3 regions of the Shewanella sp. GutDb-MelDb genome follow, and region 2 is predicted to be linked to each of the others. Evidence: predicted binding sites of a transcription regulator. Region 2 holds the regulator's gene; each other region holds the start of a gene.
The links. Region 2 encodes sigma-54, which starts transcription at its own class of promoters, with help from an activator protein. Its sites were predicted from a motif close to GTTGGCACGNNNNTNGNNT; they were not measured.

Region 1 (5,180 bases), on a different contig from region 2:
ATAAATTTAGTATCAAAAGGATTGTTGATAAAGGATTGAATCGCGTTAACATCAATGTCTAACACCTGCTCACATGTGATAAGTAAGCTTTTGAGGCTACCTTGGCTGAGGATGCAGTAAATCTGTTTGTCTTGATCGCGCCAGTGCATAATACGGTGGTAAGACAATGGACTGAGGTTCGCCCCACGGTGCTGTTCAAGCTCCATCATCTCAGAGGTAAAGCTCGATGTTGCCGCAATATGACGGCAGACCCCACCGCGGAGTTGCTGCTTTACGTCCCAACAAAGTTGCTGAGGATCGATTAGCGTCTGCCCCCACTCGATCCCCTGCTGCAACACCTGCTGATGTTGCAATTCAACCCATTGATTTTTAAAACCGGGTTGTTTTGAAAAAGGATCAACATGAGCGGCTGTTACCTTATTTACACCACCACTTTTGCTAAATTGCGATGACCAATGCATTGAAAGAAACGCTGTATCTTGCAATAGTGATTCATCAATCACCGCTCGAGCGATAAGTGGCTCCACTAGGTTATCGGTTTTAATTGCCACCAGCCCACCAGCCTCTAACCCATGCTTATTCAGAGTATGTGCATCGAGCATCAATTCAGGTTGATAATTTGAGGCTGCCAGTTGCTCAATATGCCCCGTTCTCGTCATGGTGTGCCATTGATCGCGACTACGACCACTGTTTAACCGCACTCGATTCTGACTTAAGGAATGATGGTCAATCACGGCTTGGATATCGCTCGCTTGAGACAATCGAGTCTCTACAAAGTGAGCTTTACCACTGTGAGTGGCAAACTGACCTTGGGTAAATAAGCGAATGTTTTTTTGGCCGATCGCATCGACATGTTCAACCGGCCATTGGGTGGGTATTAGTTGCTTATATTGCTCAGTGGATAGATCTGATAAACCCGCGAGGGATAATTGTTTTTCAGGAAAGTTTTGCTGCACTTTTACAGTGAGATTAGCGTACTCATTAAAGATATCGGCACTGTCTTTGAATGCAAACTCATCATTAAACCCAAGCTGTTTTGCGACTTCACACAGCGCCCACCAATCCGCTTTTGACTCTCCTTGAGGCTGAATAAAGCCGCGTTGACGGCTAATAGTTCGTTCACTGTTGGTGACCGTGCCTGACTTTTCTGACCACCCCTGCGCCGGTAGTAACATATCGGCATATTGAGCGGTATCGGTGTCGGCTGTAATATCAGAAACCACCACATAATCACACTGCTGTAATGCCTGTTTTACTAACTGGGTATCAGGCATTGAAACCGCCGGGTTGGTGCCCAAAATCCACACCGCCTTTATTTTACCCTTTGCCATATCGGCAAACATCTCAGTGGCGGTTAATCCTTTGGATTTTGGCAGCGCTGATGTCTGCCAAAAGTCTCCCACTAACTGCCGTTCTGGCTCCGAAAAGCCAAGGTGACAGGCTAGCTGGGTTGCCAGGCCGCCTACTTCACGACCTCCCATTGCATTGGGTTGTCCCGTTAACGATAAGGGGCCACAACCAACTTGACCGATATCACCTCGCGCCAAGTGACAGTTAATAATCGCATTAGCAGTGTTAGTGCCAGAGGTTGACTGATTAACGCCTTGGCTACTGGCTGTAACCACTTTATGATCTTGTTGGTAAAGTGCGTAAAACAATTCAATCTTATCTGCTTCAAGCCCTGTGACATCGACAATGTCGGCCTGCGTGGCACCGCTTTGTCGGGCACTATGAAGTGCTTGTTTGAAGCCTTCCGTATGACGATGTATATAGTCATCATTCAGTTGGCCTTTATCGGCTAGGGAACAGAGTAAACCATTAAATAAGTGCAGATCTGAGCCTGGAGTGAGTTGCAAATGTAGATCTGCTTGCGACGCTGTGGCTGTTAGCCGTGGATCGATTACCACAATTTTAGTACCACGCTTTGCTCTAGCAGCGAGAATTTTTTTAAATAGAACCGGATGGGTCCAAGCGGTATTTGCCCCGACTAATACCACCACATCAGCAAGTTGCAGATCTTCATAACAACCAGGAACCACATCTTCTCCAAAAGCTCGTATATGGGCACTTACCGCTGACGACATGCATAATCTGGAGTTAGTATCAACATTTGCGGTACCCATAAACCCTTTGGCAAGCTTATTGGCAACATAATAGTCTTCGGTCAGTAACTGACCTGAAAGGTAGAAAGCGACAGAATCGACTCCGTACTCAGCGATGGTATCTTTAAAATTTTTCGCTATTTCTACTGTCGCAGCAGACCAGCTAATATTTTGATCGCCGGCCTCTAAACCTGAGCGGTTTCTTCGGCGTGGGTACAGTAATTTATTCGGAATGTTTAAACTATCGATTAATGCAAGTCCCTTACCGCATAAGTCTCCCGAATTAGCCGAATGTTCACTATCACCAGAAACCGTCAATGTAGGGTGGTGTGAAAAGCTGATGCTGTCTGTTTCGATAAGATTATTAACTGTAACCCCGCAGCCAACGCCACAGTATGCACAGGTTGTTTTGCAGCTTGGCATGATTAGCATCTCTTAATATTAGTATTAACTCATGCCTATCACTTCGCAAATCCTATGCCAATACACAACCAACTGTTTTATATACTAAATAAAAAAAACGAATTCATAAGTTATCATCTAATGTGCTACATGAGTGCATATTCACGCACTAAAATCAGGCAAACTATTGATAAAAAACAATGGGATAACCATAAAGAGGTATTAGCAGATTTAAAACGATAGCAAATAACAACAAGAGGACGAATCAACGGAAAAACATCAGGTGACCACATTGAGTCACTATTGACGCCTGACATCGATTAAAAACATCAGTCTCAAATTTTTGACACAAAAAAGCCAGCGCGAAGCTGGCTTTTATTGGTAACGGTTTAGGTTACTTAAGTATTGACTCTGCCGTACGGCCATCATCGTGACAGCTGTCACATGTTGGCTTATCACCCACATTCATTTCGTGAGGTGCATGACAATCAGCACACATCAACATGCCATCGTGTGGTTGATGAACAGCGTCCATCTCGTCTAATGTACCGTGACAAGATTGGCATTGCTCAAATTCGTACTCGCCATCTGCAGATGGAGAACCGTCTGCGTGACATGCTTCACATCCGTCCATTTCTGCATGCATTTCAGCCAGTTCTTGGCCTTCAGCGAAAACAGCAGGAGATAATGCTAGCGCTGCGATAGCCGCACCAAAGATTGCACTTAATAGTTTTTTGCTCACAATTGTATCCTCATTTAATGTCCGCATAGTGGAAACGCTATCAGTCAGGTTTGTTTCCATCTTGCGATCAATATTATTAGCACGACTTAGCTTAATTTAGCTAAGGAATGACAAATTCGCAACTAATTTAGTTTGAAGATCATATCATTGTGGTAAATAGCAAAACGTGCGCTCCATCAAATTATACGGCTCACTTGCGCTATGAAAGCCCACAAGCGTTCAATTATCATCTTGATTTTGAGTGGTAAAAACACGATTCGGAAGTTTAACCTCCGAATCGGCTTTATTAGTGAAACATGAATTAGCTTGCTCTTAGAGCCGCAATACGTTTCTCAAGTGGTGGATGGCTCATCAATAATTCAGACATTGATTTCTTACCATTGATACCAAGAGCTGACATCTGAGCTGGCATAGCGCCTGTCTCTGGGCCTTGACGAAGCCTGTCGAGCGCAGCAATCATCTTCGCTTTACCGGCCAATTTAGCACCGCCTTCATCTGCTCTAAACTCACGAATACGAGAGAAGTACGCCACTATCATTGATGCCAAGATACCAAACAGCATATCGAGCACAAAGACAACGCCCATATAGGCGAACATACCAAGGCCTTCACCTTCTTCATCATTGCTAGACACAAAATTGTTGATAATGCCTGCAACCACTCGAGCTGCAAAAATCACAAAGGTATTAACCACGCCTTGAATAAGCGTCAGCGTCACCATGTCACCGTTAGCAACGTGGCTGATTTCATGAGCGAGTACCGCTTCAATCTCATCATGATTCATACCATAAAGTAAGCCACTACTGACTGCGACCAACGAGTTGTTTTTACTCGGGCCCGTTGCAAAAGCATTGAATTCTGGCGATTGATAAATGGCCACTTCAGGCATTTTAATCCCCGCTTGCTCCGCTTGGCGCGTAACCGTCTCAACGAGCCAACGCTCGGTATTATCACGAGGCGTTGTAATGACTTCACAACCCATGGTTTTCTTTGCCATCCATTTAGAGATAGCCAAGCTGATAAATGCACCACCAAAACCAAAAATAGCAGCGAAGACTAACAGTCCACCCATGGTTGAAGTATTAACACCCAAAATAGACATCACGATTGATGCCACTAATAAGATCGCCATATTGGTAGCAATCAGTAAAAATATACGCTTCATTTAAGCTCCTGTAGGATTCATACGTTCCAGATAAACACTCTTAAAGACATAATATGTCCAAAAGTTGAAGTTTCAAGGGGCGCTAAGCAAAAAACAGTTCAACTGCGTTTATCTTAGACGATTCGCTTTATTTATCAGGAGCTGCGAGTCTATGCCGTTTTTATTAATCTAATCTTAAATCGCTACTGAATAGAAGGATAAGAAGATTAATCTTTTTTAACAGAGGGATAGCCCTTAATAAAATGAACAATTTAGCGTCATTTAAAGGGCTAAAATAGCGAGGAGTTGATTGTCTAAGCGAGCAGTGTTACATCAAGGTGCAACGCCGCTTCTGCTGCTGTAGCATTATCTAGATAAGGAATATGGCCAAGAAACGGTGCTGACATCATCTGTTGTAATGCCGCTAGGTTATCTTGTTGATTAGCCATGTCAGCGTCAACTTGATTCGCAACCCAGCCCGCAATTACAAGGCCATCTCGCTCAATCGCTTCTGCAGTCAACAACGCATGATTTAAGCACCCTAGTTTCATGCCAACCACTAATATTACTGGCAGTTGCATCGCTTGCACCACTTCAGACATGAGGTGACCATCGCCTAATGGCAAACGCCAACCACCCGCCCCTTCGACAAGTGCGAAGTCGGCCCCTAAATATTGCGCCATATTGAGTTGGGCTTGGATCTTTTTCGGTGACAACAAGATATTTTGTTCGCTCGCGGCGATATGCGGTGCAATAGCCGGTAAAAAGGCAAACGGATTAACGTCGTCAT
Region 2 (5,180 bases):
ACCAGAAAGTTGTTCAAGCAGGGTGCCCATCATTGGCAATGGTAGATTATCGACACAATAATAGCCGAGATCTTCTAGCATTCTTAACAGTACTGATTTGCCTGAGCCGGAACGACCAGAGACTAGAACGAGTTTCATCTTTTCACTACCTAATAAAAGTTAGAATTAATGTTTTATAAATGTATACGGGGTGTACAAGATTATAGATTAACTTTTTTCTGGCTTAAAGCAATAGCTTAGGCTAGTTGGTAATAATAAATAATATTGCTGTAATAAATGCCTAGGTCGTTAAATCTTACTGCTTGTATATCGGTAATCTCTAGCGACTTACGGACTTGAGTCCGTCGAGATAGTTGCACTTTTAGGTTTGTTTTTACCGCAGTTTATACATCATTTTGGCGAGGTGGGACGATACGGAGGCAATGCAGTTTAATTATTCTCCACAAATAGCCTATAACACGGCAACAATAGCTTAGGAACACTGGTTTAAGTGTTTCTAAGCTATTCCTACAAGAGTGTGTAAGCGTTTCTCTTTGCTCATGTCTTGTACTTCTTGAACATCAAAAAATGCGTAAAAACTAAGCTCGACAGATCAGAAACCTCTCACTATTGAGTGATTAAGTCGTATAACTCAGATTCACTCTTACTTTTTCTCAACTGCTTCACGATCGCTTTGTCGTTAAGCTTTTCTGCCATTGAAGACAGCGTCGCGAGATGTTGCTCACATTGATCTGCGGGCACTAACAGGGCAAATAATATATCAACCGGTTGCTTATCTATCGAGTCAAAAGATATCGGTGTTTCACATTTGATTAATATGCCCAATGGATGGTCAATATTAGCCAATCTCCCGTGAGGGATTGCTATACCGTTGCCTATACCTGTGCTACCCATTTTTTCGCGAGCCAACAGGCTTTCGAAAATCTCTTGTGAAGAAAGGGTAGGGTACTGGGCAGCGGCAATATCGCTGATGAGTTCCAGTACTTTTTTCTTACTGCCCGGAGTGGCACAGGTAGTGCATTCCGGCTGCAGGATGGTACATAGTTCCATCGTTAGTGTTTGGTCAGCTTCTCTTTGTGTTTAATAACCTGACGATCTAATTTGTCGATCAGGGAGTCGATTGCGGCGTACATGTCCGCATGTTCCGAAGTGGCAAAAACTTCACCTTTTTTCAGGTGAATTCGTGCTTCGGCAATCTGTTGCATTTTTTCAACATTCAATATGACGTGCACATTATTGATCTGATCGAAATGACGTTCAAGCTTTGTAAATTTTTCTTCAACATAACTGCGCAGTGACGCAGTGATTTCAATGTGATGCCCAGTAAGGTTAATTTGCATAGAAAGATTCCTCCAAGTGTCTAATTTTAGTTATAAACTCTTGCGTTGGTTTGAGGGCGGGATCATCATTGCTTCGCGGTATTTCGCGATGGTACGTCGAGCAACTTTAATCCCCTGTTCTGCCAACAGTTGCGCCATTTTGCTATCGCTTAATGGTTTCTGTTGGTTTTCAGCTGCGACTAACTTCTTAATAAACGCTCTAATTGCTGTTGATGAGCACTCTCCACCGTCGTCGGTTCCGACATGACTAGAGAAGAAATACTTTAACTCGAAAATACCTCTAGGGGTATGCATATACTTTTGTGTGGTCACCCTTGAGATAGTGGATTCATGCATCTCTACGGCTTCAGCAATGTCGTTGAGTACCATAGGTTTCATGGCTTCATCACCATATTCGAAAAATCCCTGTTGGAACTTCACAATACAGTTGGAGACTTTTAGGAGGGTCTCATTACGACTCTCAATGCTTTTAATAAACCATTTAGCTTCTTGTAAGTGACTACGAATAAATTGGCCATCTGCTTGATTTTTTTGGCTACGAGCCATCGAAGCATAGTGTTGATTGACGTTGATTTTTGGCATGTAGTCGGGGTTGAGTTCAACCACCCAACGGCCTTTCTTTTTTGTCACTGAAACGTCGGGGATCACATATTCGTCTTTACTTCGCGTGACTGCTAGGCCCGGTCTTGGGTTCAAGGTTTGAATAAGCGTGATAGCATCACGCAGGTCATCCTCTTTGAGCTTAGTCTTACGCATCAATTGCCTAAAATCACGTCCAGCAATCAAATCTAAGTAATCTTTAATGAGCAGGCGAGCATTGTCTATATGGGGTGTTGTTTCTGCATATTGAGCTAATTGGATAAGCAGACATTCACTGAGATCTCTGGCTGCGACGCCGATAGGGTCGAAATGCTGCACGCGTTTGAGTACGGCTTCCACTTCGTCTATCTCGATCTCTGGATCGCCCATTGCTTCAAGAATATCTTCACAATTCTGAGTAAGGTAACCTCGCTCATCAACCGCATCAATAATGGCGGTGGCAATCGCTAGGTCATTATCAGAAAAAGGCGTTAGATTTTTCTGCCATTCAAGATGTTCGTATAAACCTTCAGTGGTTTCGCCTTGGAATGGCATATCATCATCGCGCATTCCGCCGGAGCTTGAATTCGAAGACACGGTATAGACTTCATCCCAAGTAGTATCCATTGGGAGTTCATCTGGCATTGAATCTTGCGTTAATGCATCAGAGGTGTCTACCGCAGCGCTATCCTGCTGTGGATCAACATCTGTGTTACTGCTGTATTCATTGTCGCTATCCGACTCTGAATAGCTGTCAGAGTCACTGGTGGTTCTATCTTCGTTGCTGATAGGCTCGCCATCGGATTGCTCTTCATCTAATTCAAGCAGTGGATTAGAGTCTAATGCTTGCTGGATCTCTTGCTGCAGCTCTAAAGAGGACAATTGCAAAAGGCGAATAGCCTGCTGTAATTGTGGAGTCATAGTTAGCTGCTGACCCATTTTGAGCTGGAGTGACGCTTTCATCTTACCGCTATTCCCTACACTGTAATTAAACGTTGAAGCTCGGTGATTTGACGAAGAGAGCTTAAAGAGTCAACACTTTGATTGTATTCATATACTTAGCTAATGCTATACAATTAAACCCGCATACTGTGGGTTAACTATAGCCTGAATTGTTCACCTAAGTACACTGCTCGAACCTGCTGATTATCTAATATCTCGGCAGGTGTGCCTTCTGCAATCAAATTTCCGTGACTTACGATATAGGCATGTTCACAAACGTCCAATGTTTCACGCACATTGTGGTCTGTGATCAACACCCCTAAGCCACGGCTTTTTAACTGTTCAATAATCTTTTTAATATCGATAACCGATATTGGATCAACGCCGGCAAAAGGTTCATCGAGTAGAATAAACTTTGGGTTGGCTGCCAGTGCTCGAGCGATTTCAACTCTGCGGCGTTCACCACCTGATAACGCCATGCCTTGGCTATCGCGGATATGGGTGATGTGAAACTCTTCGAGTAGGTGTTCAAGTTGCTCTTCACGCTGCTCGTTATTGATATCTTTGCGAGTCTGTAATACTGCCATGATATTGTCACGCACTGAGAGCTTTCTAAAGATGCTTGCCTCTTGTGGCAAGTAGCCAATGCCTTTACGTGCTCGGAGATGCATTGGGTCTAAGGTTAAATCATCGTCATCGATTAAGATCTGACCCTTGTCGCTCTGAACTAAACCAACAACCATATAAAATGTTGTGGTTTTACCTGCACCATTAGGACCCAATAACCCAACAATTTGCCCTGTTTTGACCGTTAAACTCACATCTTGAACAACGGCTCGGCTCTTATAACTTTTCGCTAAATTGCGTACGGTCAGCGTTTTTTGGGTCATTGCTGTTCCTGCTTTTTAATGGGTGCGGCTGGGGTTTCAGGCGTCTCTTCTTGATAAGCTTCAGGCTGAATGATAGTGATCACGCGATCATTACCTTTACCTGTACTTTCTGCGACTAATTTTTGTAGTCCGATATTGTACTTGATGCGGTTACCCGTGACTTGGCTGCCCTCTTGCTCCAAGGTTGCATTACCTAACAAGGTTAAGGTTCTTGTTGCCAACTCATAACGGATCTCTTTCGCACTTGCCATCGCCGGGCGGCCATCTTCCATCATTTGGGTATATGTCGCAGGATTACCCGTAGCCACGAGTATTTTTCCTGAGCTCGCTTCTTTGGAGAACACCCGTAATTCATCAGCCTTCATTTTAATTGAACCCTGAGTCACTTCTACAGGACCAAAAAAGATCACCTGATTATTTTTTATATCAGCTTCTTGGCTGGCAGCAGCAATTTTAACTTCTTGCTTTAAGTCATCGACTTGCGCGTAGCTACTAATGCTAAGCAGACACAACAGACCTGCAAGTATTGATTGATTGTATTTCATAACTTCCTTCTACTCCGCTATTGGGTTGCTAGCATGAGTGAGTATATTTGTTTTTTGAATCGCTTACTTAACATCGTAGATCCCTTCGACTTGACTGATCAACTTTACACTTTGGGCGTTAAGATCAGCATAAAGGCCTGTTCCCTGAATCACAAACTCATTACCAGTGACGTAAATGATTTCATCAGAGGTCATAACCATCGTCTCTAGATCAAGCTCTAAATAGGAGGTAGACAATGTTTGGATCGGCTCTTCTGGACTAATAGAATCGATAATAACATTGTTTTCCAATGAGACCTTACCGGTTAAATTGTTATGGGTTCCTTTAGCCGCGGTTAAACGCCATTGGGCTTGACCATCATCGGGATAGATCAAATAAACCGGGTCAGTGAAGTAAGTCATACTGGCTTCTTCAAAGTGTTCCATGTGCTTGGCGGTGACTTTGCTATTAATGAGACCCGCTTCATTGTATTCAGTGCTGCGCATATCATTGATGATGTAGTTAGGGCGTTCGCTTATATCAATGTCTAACGTTTGGTCGCTTTTTTTAGACTGCACTTGCCAATAAAGGATCAGTGCGGTGCCAAATAAAGCGATAATCGCTAGGGTGACGCGATTCATATGCTCATCCCGTGAGCCGACTCAAACTTACCTTGGCTAAGTAATAACAAGTCTGTGAGCTCTCTAAGGGCGCCATGACCACCATTAATATGAGTTGTCATTAAAGCATGTTGCTTCACGTAAGGGTGGCCATCAGCGACGCAAACCGATAAACCGACCTCTTTCATCACCGGCAAGTCGACCATATCATCACCTATATAGGCAACTTCATTTGGATTGACATTGTAAAGTGCTAATAACTCATTGTAGGGGCTTAACTTGTT
Region 3 (5,180 bases), on a different contig from region 2:
TGTTTTAGGCATTACTACATTAAAGTCGCCTTGTGAAATTGTATCAGCAGCCTGCATCAATTGTTGCAATGGTTTAACAACCTTACGTTTGGCAATCCTTACCGTGACGAAGGCAATCAACAGCATTATGCCCAAACCGACTATCTGACTAATCGCCAGCAGCTTAAGTTTAAAGGCGGCATGTTGCTCAGTTTCTAATACGAAAAGATCAATGGTATCGACAAAGTCTTTTAGTGCAGCGGCATACAGGCGTGAGTTCTCAGATTCAATGTAATAACGCATTATTTGCCACTTATCGATGACGGTGAGGTACTTATCCTTCATGTCTTGTGGAGTATACCAAGCGAGCGTTGCCTTAAGCGCTTGAGAATTGAGGGTGTTTTCAAATTCTTCAATTTTTTCTGCCGCCGATTCACTGCCAGAATTGGCATAAAACATAAGTCGATAACTTTGCATTCTCAGCGATCCGGAGGCATTAATCGCTCTGGCATCTCCTAAGCTATAGGACAAGTTAACGATGGCAAAAATAGCCAGTCCGCTGGACAGTAATATCAGCGTTAACATGAATCCCCATATCGCTGATGTAAGTCTGCCTTTTTTCATTCAAGAGTTCTCATTTATTGGGGTTATGAACTATTTTATTAATAGCATTTATTAATTATTGCATACTGCAATATGTTACTAAAAACACAAAGTGTGAGCAACAACACGTTTACAAGTTGATCTAACGCAAGTTTTAAGGAGGATACCCCTAATGGGGTATGTTTTTGTTAGATGCAAGAGGCTAAATTCACCTTGGAATAGGTGGGACTATACTATAAATATTATAAAGTAAAATGGAGATGAGATGGTGAGAACATTAACTAAAAAGGCTTTTGCACTGAGTGCAATGGTTGCTGCAAGTTTAATTGCTGGTAGCGCATTCGCAAGTGACAAAACTGAACCACGTAACGAAGTGTACAAAGATAAGTTCAAGAATCAATATGAAACTTGGCATGAAACTTCAGAAAGTAAAGAAGTTGTTGATATGCTTGAGCAGGTTCCAAGTTTAGTTGTGCTTTGGGCTGGTTATGGTTTTGCTAAAGATTATAACGCTCCACGTGGTCACATGTATGTAATCACTGACTTAAGAAACACCTTACGTACCGGTGCCCCTAAGTCTGCTGAAGACGGTCCAATGCCAATGGCATGTTGGTCTTGTAAGAGCCCAGATGTACCTCGCATGATCGAAGAGCAAGGTGAAGACGGGTATTTTGCGGGTAAATGGTCTAAAGGCGGTCCAGAAATTGTTAACGCTCTTGGCTGTGCTGATTGTCACGTAAAAGGTTCTTCTAAGTTACGTATGTCTCGTCCATTTGCTGAGCGCGCAATGGAAACATTGGGTACACCATTTGATAAAGCGTCTAAGAAAGACAAGCAATCAATGGTTTGTGGTCAGTGTCACGTTGAGTACTACTTCGAGAAGACCAAAGATAAGAAAGGCTTTGTTAAATTCCCTTGGGATAACGGTACAACAGTTGAACAGATGGAAGTCTACTATGACAACATCGAGTTCTCTGACTGGACTCACGCTGTTTCTAAGACTCCAATGCTTAAAGCACAGCACCCAGGTTATGAAACTTGGCAGCTAGGTGTTCACGGTAAGAACAACGTAAGTTGTACTGACTGTCACATGCCTAAAGTGAAAAGCGAAAAAGGTCGTAAGTTTACTGACCATAAAGTAGGTAACCCATTCGATCGCTTTGAAGAAACTTGTGGTAGTTGTCACGAGCAAAGCAAAGAGTTCATGGTTAACTTAACTGAAGATCGTAAGCATAAAGTTGCTGATCTTAAAGCACGTGCTGAAGCTCAGCTAGTGAAAGCTCACTTCGAAGCAAAAGCTGCTTGGGATGCGGGTGCAACTGAAACTGAAATGAAGCCTATCCTTATGGATATCCGTCATTCACAGTGGCGCTGGGACTATGCAACTGCATCACACGGTGTTGCTGCTCACGCAGCTGATGAAGCACTTCGTGTACTAGGTACTGCGGTAGACAAAGCGGCTGATGCTCGTATCAAGCTAGCTCAACTACTTGCTGTTAAAGGTGTTAAGCAACCAATTGCTTACCCTGACACTTCAACCAAAGCTAAAGCACAAGCTGCTCTAGGTATGGATATGAAGAAGATGAATGCTGATAAAGCTGAATTCAAGAAAACTTTAGTACCACAGTGGGAAGCTGAAGCTGAAAAGCGCGAAGCAACTTACAAGTAAGTCTATTGTTTCTACCTAGCTCTATATAGAAAAGCCCTCGTTGATGAGGGCTTTTTTTTGCTTTAAATTAACTCGTTTGACCTTAATGTCGGTCTACTTAATCAGTGCCAGTAAGGCCTTAAACCTTTCCCCTATCGCTTCATGTTGCAGTTCAAACAGCAATGACTCTACATTGGTTTGTAATGCACCATGGGCTTGCATCATCTCTATTCCGAGTTTTTTATTAACAGGATCTCGCGAAGACATTGCATCTACAACGAGGTAAGTCGGGTAAGCATTATCTAATAGGTCCATGCAGGTTTGGTACACGCAAACATGGGTTTCTATGCCTGCGACAAGGATATTTTTTTGACCCATTGCTGACAATTTCGCCCTGAACTTTGGACATTGCCAGCCGCTAAAATGTTGTTTTGCAATTGGCTCCGTGGTTTTGATTAGCTCTGTGGCTAATACATCACTAGTGGCACCCAATTTATCGGGTAGTTGCTCGAGCCATAGGATCGGAATGTCGAATAACTGAATGCCTTTAATTAATAGCGCTAATTTATGGTGTAACTCTTCACTTTGATGCATGACTCGTGCGAGTTGCCCTTGCACGTCAACAATGACTAATACGCAATCTTCTGGCTTCAACATTTTAATGTTCCTAGTACTTGTTGCAAAGGTTACTAGTACACCTCAAAAGTCGCTTTTAACCAATAGGCGATAAGTCTAAGCCGCGACATCTTTGCCTTATGAGCGTGCAGTTATTGAATAACTGCACTTTTTTGGTGCGTTTATATTCATTTTTCAATGCCTGATTTGTTCTATCTCATTGTTTTTATGGTATTTGATTTGTTGGCCTAATGCTTGAAGAGTCTTTGTTAGAATTAAAAATAGTCTTCAAGGAGATCGCCATGAAATTGGTCAGTGCCATTATTAAGCCATTTAAGTTAGATGATGTAAGAGAAGCTATCGCCAATGTAGGCATTGAGGGGATGACGGTGACTGAAGTAAAAGGCTTTGGTCGTCAAAAAGGCCATACCGAACTTTATCGAGGTGCTGAGTATCAGGTTGATTTCTTACCTAAGGTGAAGCTTGAAATTGCGACTAAAGCTGAAAACGTGGAGATGCTAGTTGAGGCGATAACGAGTGCTGCGCGTACAGGTAAAATTGGTGATGGCAAGATATTTGTTACCAACCTAGAACAAGCAACCAGAATACGAACTGGTGAACTAGACAACGAAGCACTTTAAAGGGGGATTGGACAAATGGATGAATTAACCAAACTAGGATTAACGGTCACTGAGCTTCGCTTTGCCCTTGATACGTTTTATTTTCTTATCTCTGGTGCGCTAGTGATGTGGATGGCCGCCGGATTTGCGATGTTAGAAGCAGGCCTCGTTCGTTCAAAAAATACCACTGAAATTTTAACTAAAAACGTCTGCTTGTATTCAATAGCCTGTGTCATGTATCTAATCGTTGGTTACAACATTATGTACGTTGATAATGCTGAAGGTGGTTGGTTACCCTCGCTGGGGTCATTGATTGGATCACAAGCTGATGGAGCAGATCATGCGCTTGAGTCCGACTTCTTTTTCCAAGTGGTGTTCGTTGCAACGGCAATGTCGATTGTGTCTGGTGCCGTTGCTGAACGGATGAAGTTATGGGCATTTTTGGCATTTTCAGTGTTTATGACGGCGGTGATATACCCTGTTGAGGGTTACTGGACCTGGGGTGGTGGATTCTTATCTGAAGCTGGCTTCGTTGACTTTGCGGGCAGCGGTATTGTACATATGGCCGGTGCTGCAGCGGCAGTTTCTGGGGTGCTATTGTTAGGTGCAAGAAAGGGAAAATATGGCGCTAATGGACAAGTAAACCCGATCCCGGGTTCTAACTTACCGATGGCGACATTGGGTATGTTCATCTTGTGGATGGGTTGGTTTGGTTTTAACGGTGGTTCACAGCTTTTAGTCTCGGATGTTGAAAATGCTAGCGCGGTGGCCAAAATATTTGTTAATACCAACTCTGCTGCGGCGTTTGGTGCGCTTTCTGCTTTAATTGTATGTCGATTGGTTTGGGGTAAAGCCGATTTAACTATGATCTTAAATGGGGCATTAGCAGGGCTTGTGGCGATTACCGCTGACCCTTTATCACCTTCTTTAGCGATGGCAGGTGTGATTGGTCTTGTGGCTGGCGGCGTGGTTATATTCTCGATTGTTGCATTTGACCGAATCAAAATTGATGATCCCGTTGGGGCAATCTCTGTCCATGGTGTGGCCGGACTCCTCGGGTTAATATTGGTGCCAGTGTCTAATGCCGATGCGTCTTTTGGCACTCAACTTTATGGTGCTGCAGTGATATTTGGCTGGGTATTTGCGGCCTCTTCAGTTGTTTGGTTTGGACTCAAAGTGACGATGGGGATCCGTGTGACAGAAGAGGAAGAATATAACGGCATGGATGCATCAGATTGCGGCATTGATGCGTATCCTGAATTTGTCTCAGTGAAAAGTGCTAACTAATGCAGTGATGATATTGCTAACAAGCAGGGCTTATGCCCTGCTTTTTTATTTGAGAGAAGCATTAACACCTCTAAGCTATTTCATGATCTGCGGCTAATGTTCTGCTAATAATGGTTTGGGATTAATGTCTGAGACTTAATGGAATTGGGCTGGTTAACGGTATACGATGAGCTAATACTGGCTTCTACTATTATTGGGTCGTTATCGGATGAATAAAGTGTTCAGCATTAGTCTATTGCTACTATTTACCACCAGTTTACCCGCGGTAGCTGGACAGGTTGTAGTGCGTAAATCTAGCGAGCCATTTGATGCGTTTGCAGTGCGCGATCAAGTGTTGGCTGACCATGAGTGGCAAGAAGCGCTCAGGTTTCAACAGCAAATAAAAATCTTACAAGCACTGCCTATGGGCTGCTTGCCTGTTGCTATTC

Region 1: a site for sigma-54 is predicted at 2,569-2,587, ahead of CXF82_RS12270 (nitrate reductase). Genes of this name have one in related genera too.
Region 3: a site for sigma-54 is predicted at 3,088-3,106, ahead of CXF82_RS15915 (P-II family nitrogen regulator). Genes of this name have one in related genera too.

What each region holds. Positions count from the first base shown of each region.
Region 1 covers NZ_PJBM01000226.1:55,717-60,896, forward strand. Annotated here, with positions in the region: gene CXF82_RS12270 (nitrate reductase) at 1-2,525, opposite strand, end outside; gene CXF82_RS12275 (tetraheme c-type cytochrome CctA) at 2,899-3,246, opposite strand; gene htpX (protease HtpX) at 3,548-4,411, opposite strand; gene bioD (dethiobiotin synthase) at 4,705-5,180, opposite strand, start outside.
Region 2 covers NZ_PJBM01000241.1:9,207-14,386, reverse strand. Annotated here, with positions in the region: gene rapZ (RNase adapter RapZ) at 1-138, opposite strand, end outside; gene ptsN (PTS IIA-like nitrogen regulatory protein PtsN) at 607-1,050, opposite strand; gene hpf (ribosome hibernation promoting factor) at 1,053-1,340, opposite strand; gene CXF82_RS15495 (RNA polymerase factor sigma-54) at 1,371-2,882, opposite strand; gene lptB (LPS export ABC transporter ATP-binding protein) at 3,020-3,751, opposite strand; gene lptA (lipopolysaccharide transport periplasmic protein LptA) at 3,748-4,296, opposite strand; gene lptC (LPS export ABC transporter periplasmic protein LptC) at 4,360-4,917, opposite strand; gene kdsC (3-deoxy-manno-octulosonate-8-phosphatase KdsC) at 4,914-5,180, opposite strand, start outside.
Region 3 covers NZ_PJBM01000244.1:9,598-14,777, forward strand. Annotated here, with positions in the region: gene narQ (nitrate/nitrite two-component system sensor histidine kinase NarQ) at 1-603, opposite strand, end outside; gene nrfA (ammonia-forming nitrite reductase cytochrome c552 subunit) at 848-2,251, shown strand; gene CXF82_RS15910 (isochorismatase family protein) at 2,345-2,887, opposite strand; gene CXF82_RS15915 (P-II family nitrogen regulator) at 3,148-3,486, shown strand; gene CXF82_RS15920 (ammonium transporter) at 3,502-4,752, shown strand; gene CXF82_RS15925 (hypothetical protein) at 4,961-5,180, shown strand, end outside.